DNA from 2 places in the Ramlibacter sp. GS1-15 genome. Region 1 is predicted to be linked to the other one. Evidence: predicted binding sites of a transcription regulator. Region 1 holds the regulator's gene; the other holds the start of a gene.
The links. The regulator NrdR, encoded in region 1, represses ribonucleotide reductase genes. The targets are predictions, from matches to a motif close to CACNANATNTNGTG.
Positions count from the first base shown of each region.

Region 1 (7,635 bases):
ATTGCCAACGCGTTGTTCGCCGCGGCGCTGGTGGTGGCCGGCCTCTTTGCGATCGTCGAGGGCATCGGGCTGCTGCTCAACGCGTCGGCCGACGGCCTGCCGCGGCTGATGCAGTTGCTGGCCGACACCGTGGACCACATCCGCAACATGGCGCCCGACTGGATCGCCGCGCGCCTGCCCGATTCGGCCGAGGCGCTGCAGCACGCGCTGGCGGAATGGCTGCGCATGCACGCGCACGACATGCAGCATTGGGGACACGAGGCGCTGCGCATCCTGGTGCACCTGGTGATCGGGCTCATCATCGGCATCACCGCCCACATCTCGATCCACCGCCGTCCGGCGACTGCGGCGTTGTCGGCACTGGCGATCGAGCGCTGGCGCCAGCTCGCGTTCGCGTTCCGCGACGTGCTCGCGGCGCAGCTTCGCATCGCGCTGGTCAACGCCGCGTTGACCGGCGTCTACCTGCTCCTGGTCCTGCCGGCATTCGACGCCCATGTGCCCCTGGCCATGACGCTGGTGGCCTTCACCTTCTTCGCGAGCCTGCTGCCCATCGTGGGCAATCTGATGTCGAACACCGCCATCGTGATCGCGGCGCTGACCGTGTCGCTGTGGACCGGCGTCGCGTCGCTCGTCTTCCTGATCGCGATCCACAAGCTGGAGTACTTCCTCAACGCGCACTTCGTCGGCAGCCGCGTCGAGATCCCGATCTATGCGCTGCTCGCGTCGATGCTGGTGCTGGAAGCGGCGTTCGGGGCGACGGGGCTGGTGGCCGCGCCGATCTACAGCGCGTGGTTGACGCGGGAGTTGCGGGGGAATGGGTGGATCGGCGCCGCGGGGGGCCTGTGATCGCCCGCCCGGCCGGATAACAGCTCGTTACCCGCGGCCACGAATCCTCGACAACCGGGACAAAGACAGGATGTTTGTCCCATTCATGTTTTGCATCCGGCCAGTCGATGATTTTTCGGGACCGGCGCCTGTCGAGGCCGGCCGATCTCGAGGAGCCAAGCGGTGGAAGAACAGATCGAGCGGTGGGAGCTCCGATCGGGGACGTGGGTTCGCGACCGTGCGTCCGAGAGGTGGTGCTTGGCCGCCACATGGGACGGAACGGTGGTCGACCCCAGGCTCCCGGTGCTCGACGTCGTGCGCCTGGCGGGCGCCCGCCGCGCGACCGACGGCGACGAGTGGTTTCCCCCGGAGTTCAACTACTCGCAGCAGACCGGCGCACCGTTGCGCGTCACCAACCCCGCACTGGATTCGCCCTTGGCACTGGCGCGCGCGCACGAACGTTCGGCAAGCGGCCAGCCGGACCGCACCTTGCCGCCGCTGCCGCCCGGGCACTACCGGTTCGTCGTCGACAAGTTCGACGCGGCCTGGCCGACCTTGGTCGCTGTCGAGCCGGAACAAGGCAAGCTCCTCGCGCTCCTGCCCGAATCGGAGATCTGGATGCCGCTGAAGCGCACGGCGGGCACAAGCTGGGGGCGGAGACTGGCGAACCCGCGGGGTTGGCGGATGGAACTCGTCCATGCCGGCGGCCATGCGACCGGCTATTGTCCTTCCGCCACCGGGCTCGCGGCCGTCACGCCGAGTGCGATCGGGCTGTGTTATGCGATCGAGCACGCGGGGGAGGGGCCCGCGATCGGCGGCCCCGTGGCATGGGAAGGTGAGATCTGGTCGCCCGTGCTGGGGAAGGGACACAGGATCCACCTGATCGGCAAGCCACACGGGGCACCCGAGCACCTCGTCCTGCCGACGCACGCGCCCGTGCCGCAACACGGCTTCGAAGCGCCGGTATCCGATGACGCGCACGTGAACTGGCCTTGCGACGAAGGACAGCTGGTGTTGCGGCTCGACGCGCAAGGCGGCAGGCAGTGCGAGTGGGTCGCGTGGCCCGAGCGGGTCAAGCCGATGTTCTCGATGGGTTCCTTCTTCGTCCCCGGCACCGGCACCTTCTGGCAGGTGTGCCGCAGCAACGTCGATGGACGCTTCGAATACGTGGAGATGGCGAGGGCCGAGCCGGAGATTGTCTCCATCGACGGGCCGCGCCTGTGCATGGGGCGGGCCTGTTATCGCGGCACGTCGCGCATCGACATCGACCCGTTGCGGCCGGTCGACAAGTCCACGGACATCGTGGTGCCCTTGCTCGACTTGGCGGGCGACGGCGCCGTGGTCGGGCTCAGGATGGATGCACCGCACGGGGTGCTCGCCCTCCTGCATGCGGATAACGAGCCGCGCCGCGCTGTGCTGCAGCTCGAGGTGCCGGGCCGCGCCGCAGTGCCGTTCGGGACTCTCGACGTGAAGAAGCCGTGGTCCGCGCAGTTGTTCGTCTACGACGGACACCTCTGGGTGGACCATCCCGACCTGCCGCAGGCGGTCGGCTGGCAACTGGCTCCCGCAAACCGATGAACGTCAGATGTCCGCGCACTATCCGTTGACTGTCCCTTCCCGCCCGCGGGCGGGCACGCGCGCCGCCATGGAGACGGCCATGGACACGGCGATGCCCACGCCGCCCTGGACGCGCCAAGGCAAAGCGAGGTGCGGCTTCTGCAGCCAGGCCTGGTTCGGCGAAGTGGCTTATTGCCCGTATTGCGGACGTCCATCCTCCAGTGCGTCAGTGGACACGAGGCGCGATGCTCCGCCCTCCGCCGACCGTCACGCGGGTGCTCGAGCCCACACCGCCGTTCGAAAGCAGGACCGCGGCAGCGCCGCGTCCATGCCAGCGGCCGAGAAGCGTATGACGTACGCCCTCATCGAACACGTTCATTCATATGGCGCGAAGATGCGCCCGCTCTTTGCGTCGGTACGGGCGCGGACCGACCAGCCGGGCATGCACTGGAAGCTCCCGTGGATCACCGCGGCCACGGCGGTGGCCTTCGTCGCGATCGTGATCGCGGTGAAGGAAGTCGCGGTCACGACCGGCGACAGAGCAGCCAGCGGCAGGTCCGAGGCGAGCGCGGCCGCGCCCGTGGCGACGGACCGCGGCGTGTCCGCGAGCACCGCACAAGCGCCTCGGGCCGAGCCCGTGATGCCCCACGCCGACACGGCGCCGACGCAGCCGCCCGCCCGCCATCGGTCGCTCTGCTCCGCTGCGAACGAGGCGGCGGGGCTGTGCAACCCGCAATGAGCTGACGCACGGAAGGAGACGCCATGCATGCAATGAGACGAGCGGTCCGGACCTGGCCGCGCTGGATGCGGCAACTGCTGCTGTTCGCGGGTCTGCTCGCGGCCGCGGCCGCGGCCCCGGCGGAAACCATCGTCACGGGCGGGAAGACGGGCACCTACTACCAGATCGGAAACAACCTCAAGGACATCGTCTCGCCGGCACTGGAGGTGCGGGACTCCAAGGGGTCGTGGGCGAACGTGGAGGACCTGAGCCAGACAAAGGGCGTGGGCTTGGCCATCGTGCAGTCCGATGTCTATGCGGCCTTCGTCTACCTGCGCGACAACCCGCGGGTGCCGCGCGAAACGCGGCGCCAGTATGCGAACCTGCTCGCGAACCTGCGCGTGTTCATGCCGCTGTACCGGGAGGAGATCCACTTCCTCGTCAGGAAGGACAGCCCGCTCGAATACATCCACCAGATCCGCGGCGCCCGCATCTGGATGGATGCAGAAAAGAGCGGCACCTACCTCACCGCACTGAACATCTACAGCAAGATGTTCAACGAGCGGCCGCAGATCGTGGCCCCTTTCGTCAATCCCACCGTGACGGGTGACGATGAAGGAACGAAGACGCGGCGTTCGGCCTTGATGGTGCTGAGCGACCCCAACTTCTACAAGGACTTCCCGCAGATCGATGTGATCGTGCTGGTGGGCGGGCAGCCGCTCAAGCTGCTGGCAACGAACATCCCCGATAACCTGAGGCTCCTCAAGTTCGACCCGAACCACGCCACGTCGGCGAGGCTCCTGCGGGAATACCGGAAGGCGGACATACAGAAGGCGAGCTATCCCTTGTTGAACATCGCCGATGCCGGCCATCCCTCGCTGTCCGTGGACTCGTACCTGATCACCGCGAACTTCATCGACCCGGACCGCAACCGGTTCGTGTCCACCCTGGCGGACCGCTTCTGCGAAAAATTCGACGAGCTCCAGGCGAAGGGTCACCCGAAGTGGAAAGCCCTGACCTGGAAGCCGGGCTCGCCCCTGCCCGCCCTCAACGCGGGCTGGCAGTACTCGACACGGGTGAAGGAGCGCTTGAGCCGTTGCGAACCGCAGGAAGCGGAAGCGGCGTCGCCCCCGCCCCCACCCAAAGCGTGCAAGCCGCAGGACCGGTTCGCGGGGCTGTGCCGCTGATGCAGGGTCTATGGGGAGCCAGCGACCGCAGCTGAAGTGGCGGCCAGGTCCTACCGCCGCACTTCGTCGACGACCGTCTTGAAATCGTCGATATCCTCGAAGCTGCGGTACACGCTCGCGAACCGCACGTAGGCCACCTTGTCGAGCTTCTTGAGCTCGCGCATGACGAGTTCGCCGATGCGGTTCGAGCCGATCTCGCGCGCGCCCAGGTTCAAGAGCCGCTCCTCGATGCGCTCGACGGCGCCGTCGATCTGCTCGGTGCTGACCGGGCGCTTGCGCAAGGCGAGGTTCATCGAGGCGCGCAGCTTGCCGCGGTCGTACTCGATGCGCCGGCCGTCCTTCTTGACGATGGCGGGGAAGGTGAGGTCGGGGCGCTCGTAGGTGGTGAAGCGCTTCTCGCAGGAAGCGCACTGGCGGCGGCGGCGGATGAATTCGCCCTCTTCGGCGAGACGCGTCTCCACCACCTGGGTGTCGGCGTGGCCGCAGAAGGGGCACTTCATCGCATTACCTTACTTGTAGACCGGGAACTCGCGCGTGAGCGCCGCGACCTTCTCGCGCACGCGGGCGATGTTCGCCTCGTCGCGCGGGTTGTCGAGCACGTCGGCCACGAGGTTGGCCGTCAGGCGCGCCTCGTTCTCCTTGAAGCCGCGCGTGGTCATGGCCGGCGTGCCGACACGCACGCCGCTGGTGACCATCGGCTTTTCCGGATCGTTGGGGATCGCGTTCTTGTTGATCGTCATGTGCGCCTGGCCCAGCACCGCTTCGGCTTCCTTGCCGGTGATGCCCTTGGGTCGCAGGTCCACCAGCATCACGTGGCTTTCGGTGCCGCCGCTCACGATGCGCAGGCCGCGCTCGGTCAGCGTCTGCGCCACCACTTGCGCGTTCTTCGCGACCTGCTGCTGGTAGGCCTTGAATTCGGGCTGCTGCGCTTCCTTGAACGCCACGGCCTTCGCGGCGATGACGTGCATCAGCGGGCCGCCTTGCAGGCCGGGGAAGATCGCGCTGTTGATCGCCTTCTCGTGCTCGGACTTCATCAGGATGAAGCCGCCGCGCGGGCCGCGCAGGCTCTTGTGCGTGGTCGAGGTGACGACGTCCGCGTGCGGCACGGGATTCGGGTACACGCCCGCGGCGATCAGGCCGGCGTAGTGCGCCATGTCGACCATGAAGATCGCGCCGATTTCCCTGGCCACCTTGGCGAAGCGCGCGAAGTCGATGCGCAGCGAATAGGCCGAGGCACCCGCGATGATCAATTTGGGCTTCGTCTCGCGTGCCTTGCGCTCCATGGCGTCGTAGTCGATCGCTTCCTTGGCATCCAGCCCGTAGGAGACGACATTGAACCACTTGCCGCTCATGTTCAGCGCCATGCCGTGCGTGAGGTGGCCGCCTTCGGCCAGGCTCATGCCCATGATGGTGTCGCCGGGCTTGAGGAACGCCAGGAACACGGCCTCGTTGGCTTGCGCGCCCGAGTGCGGCTGCACGTTGGCGGCATCCGCGCCGAACAGCTGCTTGACGCGGTCGATCGCGAGCTGCTCGACGACGTCGACGTTCTCGCAGCCGCCGTAGTAGCGCTTGCCGGGATAGCCCTCGGCGTACTTGTTCGTGAGCTGGGTGCCTTGGGCGGCCATCACCGCGGGCGAGGCGTAGTTCTCGCTCGCGATCAGCTCGATGTGGTCTTCCTGGCGCTTGTTCTCGGCCTGGATGGCGGCCCAGACGTCGGGGTCGGTCTGTTCGATGAGGAAGTTGCGGTGGAACATGGCGGCAGTCCTTTGAAGAGGTGATCCCTGTTTCTGCAAACAAGGGCTGCCCAGGCGAACGGCTAGACGCGGGGAGGTCGAATTCGCCCGCGGTACGCTTCCCAGTGGTGGGGCTCCACGTCAGCGCCGGCCACCGCGCCGGGTGGCCGCGCCTATCGCCAGTCGCGTACAGGTGGAGTGTAGCGCGCCTTGCTCAGGAAACGCTGGCGACCTTGTCTTCGGCCGGGGCAGCCGCAGGGGAAGCCTCCGGCTCGCCCGGCGCGACGGTGCGGATCACGGGCGGCTGCAGCGGGACATTGCGTCCCGACGCCACGAGCTTCAGGCGCGCATGTTCGGCCATGACCTTGGCGGCGTAGCCACCATCGTCGTCGCTGTTCGCGGCGCCGACATAGAACTTCAGGCCGGCCTCGATGGAGCCGGCGTGCTGGATGCATTCCTGCAGCACCTTCACGCCGACGCGCAGGTTGGTCACCGGGTCGAAGGCGGCGAGCTTGCCGCCGAAGTTCTCGTATTTGTCCTTGTGGACCCCCGTCATCACCTGCATCAGGCCCTGGGCGCCGACCGGGCTCTGGGCGAAGGGGTTGAAACCGGACTCGACGGCCATGACGGCCAGGATCAGCGTCGGGTCGAGCTTGTTGCGCTCGCCGATCTCGAAGGCTTCGGACACGAGGGCGCTGAGCGGCTCGGGGGCGACGCGGTACTTCTTGCTGAGCCAGTAGGCGATCGCAGCCTGCTGCTTGGGCAGGCCGTGCGGATCGGCGGCCGTGGCCCGCTCGATCGCATCGAGCTGGATCGGCATGCCGATGGCGGCTTCCTGGCGGGCTTGCAGCCAGCCGCGCAGCCTTTCCTCGCCGGTGTGGCGCAGGTCCGGGCGGGCGGCGAGCGTGAGCGCGCAGCACACCGTGGCCAGCCCCGTCAGGGCCAGGCCGTTGTGCGTGATTTCGAAGAAGCCCTGGGCGACGTCGGATGCGAAGCACCTCAGGCCCTGGACGGTCTTTCCTAACGCTGTCATAGCACTTCCTCTCTCGCGCGAGCCTTCTAGGCAATGCCGGGATGGGCATCACACCGTCGGGCTCCTCGTTTGATTTGGTACGCCGTCGGATGCCGGGGAGCTCTCGTCCTGGAGTCCCTTCGGGTCGTCCGACCTAGCCGGGTTCGGCAGCGGGTTCGGGTTGTCCCTAGTACGTTTGCGAGGGACGGGCGGATTCTAGGGGGCGCTCAAATAACAGGTCAAGAATATCGAGTTACGTTTTTATGCCATATGGCACAGGAAACTACCGCATTTTGCTGCAAACGCGGGAATTTCGCCTGTCGGGCAGCGCCCCAATCGCCTGTCGGTCCGGCCTGATGGCTCCATCGCCCTCGGAAACTCGCTATCGAAATAGGAGCGCCCAACCTGAACAGCTTGTATCGACTCTTAAGTATTCGCCCGGACCGGGTAGCCCAAGCTATTGAGGTGTCAGGCGCTTGTCAATGCAGGGCGCGCAATCGCGCGCTCGCGCGCCATTGAAAAGCGTGCCTTGAATTCGCACGCGTCCTGACTTAACTTGTTCTTGCCCGAGGGATCGGGCACCCAGCCGGTAGGGCCATCGTC
Region 1 covers NZ_JBYNTU010000001.1:1,416,684-1,424,318, forward strand. The annotation lists gene AC3EF3_RS07125 (AI-2E family transporter) at 1-846, shown strand, start outside; gene AC3EF3_RS07130 (hypothetical protein) at 1,084-2,403, shown strand; gene AC3EF3_RS07135 (hypothetical protein) at 2,732-3,121, shown strand; gene AC3EF3_RS07140 (TAXI family TRAP transporter solute-binding subunit) at 3,154-4,287, shown strand; gene nrdR (transcriptional regulator NrdR) at 4,338-4,787, opposite strand; gene glyA (serine hydroxymethyltransferase) at 4,797-6,041, opposite strand; ZMP/ZTP riboswitch at 6,083-6,217, opposite strand; gene AC3EF3_RS07155 (lytic transglycosylase domain-containing protein) at 6,235-7,053, opposite strand.

Region 2 (7,635 bases), 2.1 Mb from region 1:
AGAACGCCCAGCGGCTGCAGCAGATCGTCGAGGAGATCCTGGACATCTCTCGCGCGCGCCACGGCCCGGGCGCCGCGGCGGAGATGCTGGTGCTCGATGGCGCGGTGGCCGCCGCCTGCGACGACTGGGCGATGCAGACCCGCAGCGCGTCGCGCCTGCAGCTGTCGCTGGCCGCGCCGGGCTTCGCCGTGCGTTTCGAGCCGGACCACTTGCGGCGCGTGCTGGTCAACCTCCTGGACAACGCGCTGCGCTACGCCGGCGAGCAGCCGGACTCGATCCGGGTCTGGACGCGCCTCACCGGCGCGCACGCCAGCCTGCACGTGTGGAGCGACGGCGCGCCGCTCGAACCGTCGGTGCAGCGCCACTTGTTCGAGCCATTCTTCTCGTCGGAGAGCCGCTCCAGCGGCCTGGGCCTGTACATCTGCCGCGAGCTGTGCGAACGTCACGGCGCGACGATGGGCTACGAGCGCGCGCTGTCCGGTGTCGCGGGCGATGCGCGCGAGGGCAACGAGTTCGTGGTGATCTTCGCGCATGGCGCGGCCGTGGCCAGTCCTGCATCCTTTGACAAAATGACCGCCTGATGTCCACCCCGGCTTCTTCCGCGCAAGTGCTGGTCGTCGACGACGAACCCGACCTGCGCACGCTCTACGAACTCACGCTGCTGCGCGAGGGCTACCGCGTGGACGCGGCCGCTTCGCTCGCCGAGGCCAGCGCCCAGCTTGCGGCCAAGAAGTTCGACGCGGTGATCACCGACATGCGGCTGCCCGACGGCCACGGCATCGAACTGCTCAAGTGGATGGCGGCGGAGCAGCGCGGCGAGCGCTGCATCGTCATGACGGCCTACGGCTCGGCCGAGAACGCGGTGGAGGCGCTCAAGGCCGGCGCCTTCGATTACCTCACCAAGCCGGTGGACCTGAAGCAGTTCCGCACCGTGGTCGCGTCGGCGATCGCCGAGTCCGCGGCCGGAGCCCAGCGCCCGCGGGCGGCGAGCCGCGGCGCGGCACCGGGCGCAGGCAATGCGCAGAATGCGCTGCAGCGGCTGGTGGGCGAATCGGCCGCGATGCGCACGGTCAAGGAGCGTATCGGCAAGGTGGCGCGCAGCATGGCGCCGGTGCTCGTGCGCGGCGAGTCGGGCACCGGCAAGGAGCTGGTGGCGCGCGCGATCCATGCCTGCAGCCACCGGGCCGAAGGCCCGTTCGTGGCCGTGAACTGCAGCGCCATCCCCGAGACCCTGCTCGAAGCGGAGTTCTTCGGGGCCAAGAAGGGCTCGTACACCGGCGCCGCCGCCGACCGCGAGGGCTACTTCCAGGCGGCGCGGGGCGGCACGCTGTTCCTCGACGAGATCGGCGACCTGCCGCTGCCCATGCAGTCCAAGCTGCTGCGTGCGATCCAGGAGCGCCACGTGCGCTCGCTCGGCTCGACGCAGGAGGACGCGGTGGACGTGCGCGTCGTCAGCGCCACGCACAAGGACCTGGGCGCCGACGTCCAGGCCGGGCGCTTCCGCCAGGACCTGTTCTTCCGGCTGAACGTGATCGAAATCATGGTGCCGCCGCTGCGCGAGCGCCGCGAGGACCTGCCCATGCTGTGCGAGTCGCTGCTCGCGCGCATCGCGCGGGAGTCGGGCATGCCCACGCCGCAGCTGTCGCCCGCCGTGATGGAGCAGCTGATGGCGCACCCGCTCAGCGGCAACGTGCGCGAGCTGGAGAACCTGTTGCATCGCGCGGTGGCCCTGTCCGACGGCGAGGAGCTGCAGGTCGACCGCGCGCCGCCGTCGCAGCCTGGGGCGCTCGATGCGGCGCCGAAGCCGCCGGCCGAGATGCCGCAGGACCTGCAGGCGTACCTCGACCAGCAGGAGCGCGAGATCCTCGTGAAGGCGCTGCGCGAGACCGGCTTCAACCGCACCGCCGCCGCGCAGCGGCTCGGCCTGTCGCTGCGCCAGATCCGCTACCGCATCGCGCGGCTCGCGATCGCCGTGCCGGGCGGTACGGACAATGACAATGACGAGGGCTGAAGCCTCGCCGCTGTGGGACGGCGGCTGGTACCGCTTCGCCCGCCGTCTCGCGTCGCCCAACTTCGGCCCGCGCCCCTCGGGCGCGAACGTGGACCTCATCGTCGTGCACTCGATCAGCCTGCCGCCCGGCCGGTACGGCGGCGACGAGGTGCAGCAGCTTTTCACCAACACGCTGGACTGGAACGCGCACCCGTACTTCAAGTCCATCGAGGGCATGGAAGTGTCGGCGCATTTCTACATCCGCCGCGGCGGCGAGCTGTGGCAGTTCGTCGATTGCGACGATCGCGCCTGGCACGCCGGCGCCTCGTGCTGGCGCGGCCGGGAGAACTGCAACGACGATTCGGTGGGCATCGAGCTCGAGGGCCTGGAGGGCGGCACCTTCGAGTCCGCCCAGTACGAGACGCTGGCGCAACTCGCCGCCGCGATCGCGCAGCGCTATCCGATCGAACACATCGCCGGCCACGAACACATCGCGCCCGGCCGCAAGCGGGACCCCGGCCCGGGCTTCGACTGGCCGCGCCTGCAGCGCGAACTGGCGTGGCCCAGGGAGCGGTTTCCGGGCTGACGTGAGGCGTCGCGGGTTCGCGGCATGGCCCATTCGGCCAGTCCGAATGGCCCATGCCGCGAGGGCACCTTGCGCGTGCTCGGAGAGGATTGGTTGTCGCCCTGCACGGCGCTCGCACTCGCGTCAGGCGGTGCCCGGCTGGCCGATTTTTAGATGAGGACTGACGGGCACCGCCTGACGCGAGCCCCACCGCCTGTCGCACGCCCTCCGCGGGCAACACGCTGTTACTCGTTCGCCCGCGCAAGCAAGGACGCGCATTCCACCGCGAATCCGCGCGCCAGCCCGCGTCAATGCTCGCTTGTGGATCGTCCGTCCAGCGACAACGCGCTCTCCTGCTCAGCCACGGGGCATTGCCAACACCCTGTCCACAGCTGGCCCACAAGTTGGTAGAAGCACTAGATGTAGTGAGCTTGACAGTGGCTTGCCCCCATATATAGTGCTTGAGACGCGCGAACCACGCTACACTCCCGCTCCCCGAAGAACAAACACCGCAGAGGAAATACGCCGAATGCAATCTGTTTCGAGCACCACCACCGGCCCGGCTGCCGCTTCCCTGTACACCGCGTCCCAGGCGCCGCAAGCAACCGCGAATCCCCTCGCGAATTACCAGATCATCCGCCGCAACGGCTCGGTGGTCCCGTTCGAGCCCAACAAGATCGCCATCGCCATGATGAAGGCGTTCCTGGCCGTGCACGGCACGCAGGGCGCGGCATCGGCCTCGGTGCGCGAGACGGTGGACCAGCTCACGCAGTCCGTGATCCGCGCGCTGGTGCGTTCGCGACCGGGCGGCGGCACGTTCCACATCGAGGACGTGCAGGACGCCGTCGAGCTCGGCCTGATGCGCAGCGGCCAGCATGACGTCGCGCGCGCCTACGTGCTGTACCGCGAGCGCCGTGCGCAGGAGCGGGCGAAGGAAACGAAGGCCGAGGCGCCCAAGCAGCCGCAATTGCATGTCGTCGACGGCGGCCATCGCGTGCCGCTCGACCTGAACGCGCTCAAGCAGCTGATCGAGGCCGCCTGCGCCGGCCTGTCGGCCGACGTGAAGAGCGAGCCGATCGTCGGCGAGACGATGCGCAACCTGTACGACGGCGTGCCGATCGACGAGGTCTACAAGGCCTCGATCCTCGCCGCGCGCACGCTGATCGAAAAGGACCCGGACTACACCTTCGCCACCGCGCGCCTGCTGCTGCACACGATCTTCAAGGAAGTGATCGGCCGCGACCTGTCGCCGGCCGAAGCGGCGGCGAGCTACGCCGATTACTTCCCCGGCTTCATCAAGAAGGGCGTGGAGGCCGAGCTGCTCAACCCCGAGCTCCTGAACTTCGACCTGAAGCGGCTGGGCGCGGCGCTGAAGGCCGACCGCGACCTGAAGTTCGACTACCTGGGGCTGCAGACGCTGTACGACCGCTACTTCCTGCACGTGCGCAAGAAGCGCATCGAGCTGCCGCAGGCCTTCTTCATGCGCGTGGCCATGGGCCTGGCGCTGAACGAGATCGACCGCGAAGCCCGCGCGATCGAGTTCTACGAGGTGCTGTCGACGTTCGACTTCATGTCGTCCACGCCGACGCTCTTCAACAGCGGGACGCTGCGCTCGCAGCTGTCCTCGTGCTACCTGACCACGGTGCCGGACGACCTGGACGGCATCTACGAGTCGATCAAGGAAAACGCGCTGCTCTCGAAGTTCGCGGGCGGCCTGGGCAACGACTGGACGCGCGTGCGCGCGCTCGGCTCGCACATCAAGGGCACCAACGGCGAATCGCAGGGCGTCGTGCCCTTCCTGAAGGTGGTCAACGACACGGCGGTGGCCGTCAACCAGGGCGGCAAGCGCAAGGGGGCGGTCTGCACCTACCTGGAGAGCTGGCACCTCGACATCGAGGAGTTCCTCGAGCTGCGCAAGAACACCGGCGACGACCGCCGCCGCACGCACGACATGAACACGGCCAACTGGATCCCCGACCTGTTCATGCGCCGCGTGATGGAAAAGGGCGAGTGGACGCTGTTCTCGCCCTCCAACGTGCCGGACTTGCACGACAAGTTCGGCACCGAGTTCGAGAAGGCCTACGTCGCCTACGAGGAAAAAGCCAGGCGCGGCGAGATCAAGCCGACCAAGACGCTGCCGGCCACCGACCTGTGGCGCAAGATGCTCTCGATGCTGTTCGAGACGGGCCACCCCTGGATCACGTTCAAGGACGCCTGCAACGTGCGCTCGCCCCAGCAGCACGTGGGCGTGGTGCACTCGTCCAACCTGTGCACCGAGATCACCCTCAACACCAGCGACACCGAGACGGCCGTCTGCAACCTCGGCTCGGTCAACCTGGTCCAGCACCTGAAGAACGGCGCGATCGACCAGGACAAGCTGAAGAAGACGATCCAGGTCGCGATGCGGATGCTCGACAACGTGATCGACATCAATTACTACGCCGTCAAGAAGGCGCGCGATTCCAACATGCGCCACCGCCCGGTGGGCCTGGGCATCATGGGATTCCAGGACGCGCTGTATGAACTGCGCATCCCGTACGCGTCCGAGCAGGCCGTCGCTTTCGCCGACAAGTCGATGGAAGCCGTGTGCTACCACGCCTACTGGGCGTCCACGGAACTGGCGCGCGAGCGCGGCCGCTATTCCAGCTACAAGGGCTCGCTGTGGGACAACGGCATCCTGCCGCCCGACACGCTGGACCTGCTGGCCAGCGAACGCGGCGGCTATGTCGAGGTGGACCGCTCGGCCACGCTCGACTGGGACGCCCTGCGCAAGAAGATCGCCCTCGACGGCATGCGCAACAGCAACTGCATCGCGATCGCCCCCACGGCCACCATCTCCAACATCATCGGGGTCGATGCCTCCATCGAGCCGTGCTTCGGCAACCTGTCGGTCAAGTCGAACCTGTCCGGCGAGTTCACGGTGATCAACCACTACCTGGTGCGCGACTTGAAGCGCCTGGGCCTGTGGGACGACGTGATGGTGATGGACCTCAAGCACTTCGACGGTTCGCTCAACCCGATCGACCGCGTGCCGGAAGACGTCAAGGCGCTGTACGCCACGGCCTTCGAGGTCGAGCCGGTGTGGCTGGTGGAAGCCGCCGCGCGCCGCCAGAAGTGGATCGACCAGGCGCAGTCGCTCAATATCTATATGGCGGGCGCCTCGGGCAAGAAGCTGGACGAGACCTACAAGCTCGCATGGCTGCGCGGCCTGAAGACCACCTATTACCTGCGCACGACCAGCGCGACGCAGGCCGAGAAGTCCACCGTGCAGTCGGGCCGCCTGAACGCGGTGTCGAACGGTGCGTCGGGTGGTGGCGGCATGAGTGCACTCGAGAAAGCCGCGGCTGCGGCGCAGTCGCAGATGAACGCGGCAAGTGCTGCAGCGCCGGCGACCGACATCAAGTTCTGCGCGATCGACGATCCGGGTTGCGAAGCGTGCCAGTGACTCGATGAAGGCGCATGTGTCGATGTTCTCCGACATCGGCACGATGCATAGGAGCAACAAAATCGGGCGGTGATGTGAACGGACACTTTGCAATTTGCATCACTGCTCACATAATTCGAGCACTGGAAAACTTATGTTGACCTGGGACGACGAAGTCACGCCCACATCGCAAGCACCTGGCAGCAACGGTTCATACAACAACGCGAACCGTGAGGTAAACCTCTCCCCGGAAATCGCCTTGCAGACCGTCAGCACCCCTTCCCGCAAGTTCGACGACGTGGCGCTCGCGCCCGCGCAGCCTGCGTCACCGGCCAGCGCCGCGGCGTCGTCGCAGCGGCGTGTGCAGGCCGCGGACAAGCGCATCATCAACGGCCAGACCGACGTCAACCAGCTCGTCCCCTTCAAGTACAAGTGGGCCTGGGAGAAGTACCTGGCCACCTGCGCCAACCACTGGATGCCGCAGGAAGTGAACATGAACCGCGACATCGCCCTGTGGAAGGACCCGAACGGCCTGTCCGAGGACGAGCGCCGCATCATCAAGCGCAACCTCGGCTTCTTCGTGACGGCCGATTCGCTCGCCGCCAACAACATCACGCTGGGCACCTATCGCCACATCACGGCGCCCGAGTGCCGCCAGTTCCTGCTGCGCCAGGCCTTCGAGGAAGCGATCCACACCCACGCCTACCAGTACATCGTGGAGTCGCTGGGGCTGGACGAGAGCGAGATCTTCAACGCCTACCACGAGGTGGCGTCGATCCGCGACAAGGACGAGTTCCTGATCCCGTTCATCGACGCGATCATGGACCCGCACTTCCATACGGGCACGCCCGAGGCCGACCAGAAGCTGCTCAAGTCGCTGATCGTCTTCGCCTGCCTGATGGAGGGCCTCTTCTTCTACGTCGGCTTCACGCAGATCCTGGCGCTGGGCCGCCAGAACAAGATGACCGGCGCGGCGGAGCAGTACCAGTACATCCTGCGCGACGAGTCGATGCACTGCAACTTCGGCATCGACCTGATCAACCAGATCAAGCTCGAGAACCCGCACCTGTGGACGGCGCAATTCAAGGAGGAGATCAAGGCTCTCTTCCAGAAGGCCGTCGAGCTCGAATACCGCTATGCGGAGGACACCATGCCGCGCGGCGTGCTGGGCCTCAACGCCTCCATGTTCAAGGGCTACCTGCGCTACATCGCGAATCGTCGCGCGACGCAGATCGGCCTCGAAGCGCTCTTCCCGAACGAGGAAAACCCGTTCCCCTGGATGAGCGAGATGATTGACCTGAAGAAAGAGCGCAATTTCTTCGAAACCCGCGTGATCGAATACCAGACGGGTGGCGCGCTTTCCTGGGACTGAATCGCCTGCGTTGATCGACCGGCCACAAGAAGCTGGAGCCGACGCGGGCACAGGTGTTCATGGAGCTGGGATGCGTCCCAACTCCATGGATCTCTCCATGCAAACCAACAAGCATGGGGTGCTTCTTTGGTTGATGTTGATCAACTTGAACAGGAGATAGAAATGGCAACTGCGAAGAAGGCGGCCAAGAAGGCCCCGGCCAAGAAGGCCGCGAAGAAGACGACGGCGAAGCGCCCGGCGGCCAAGAAGGCTGCCGCCAAGCGCCCGGCGGCCAAGAAGGCTGC
Region 2 covers NZ_JBYNTU010000001.1:3,540,741-3,548,375, reverse strand. The annotation lists gene AC3EF3_RS17755 (sensor histidine kinase) at 1-581, shown strand, start outside; gene AC3EF3_RS17750 (sigma-54-dependent transcriptional regulator) at 581-2,011, shown strand; gene ampD (1,6-anhydro-N-acetylmuramyl-L-alanine amidase AmpD) at 1,992-2,576, shown strand; gene AC3EF3_RS17740 (ribonucleoside-diphosphate reductase subunit alpha) at 3,085-6,000, shown strand; gene AC3EF3_RS17735 (ribonucleotide-diphosphate reductase subunit beta) at 6,134-7,351, shown strand; gene AC3EF3_RS17730 (histone) at 7,514-7,635, shown strand, end outside.
Region 2: a site for NrdR is predicted at 2,970-2,983, ahead of AC3EF3_RS17740 (ribonucleoside-diphosphate reductase subunit alpha). Genes of this name have one in related genera too.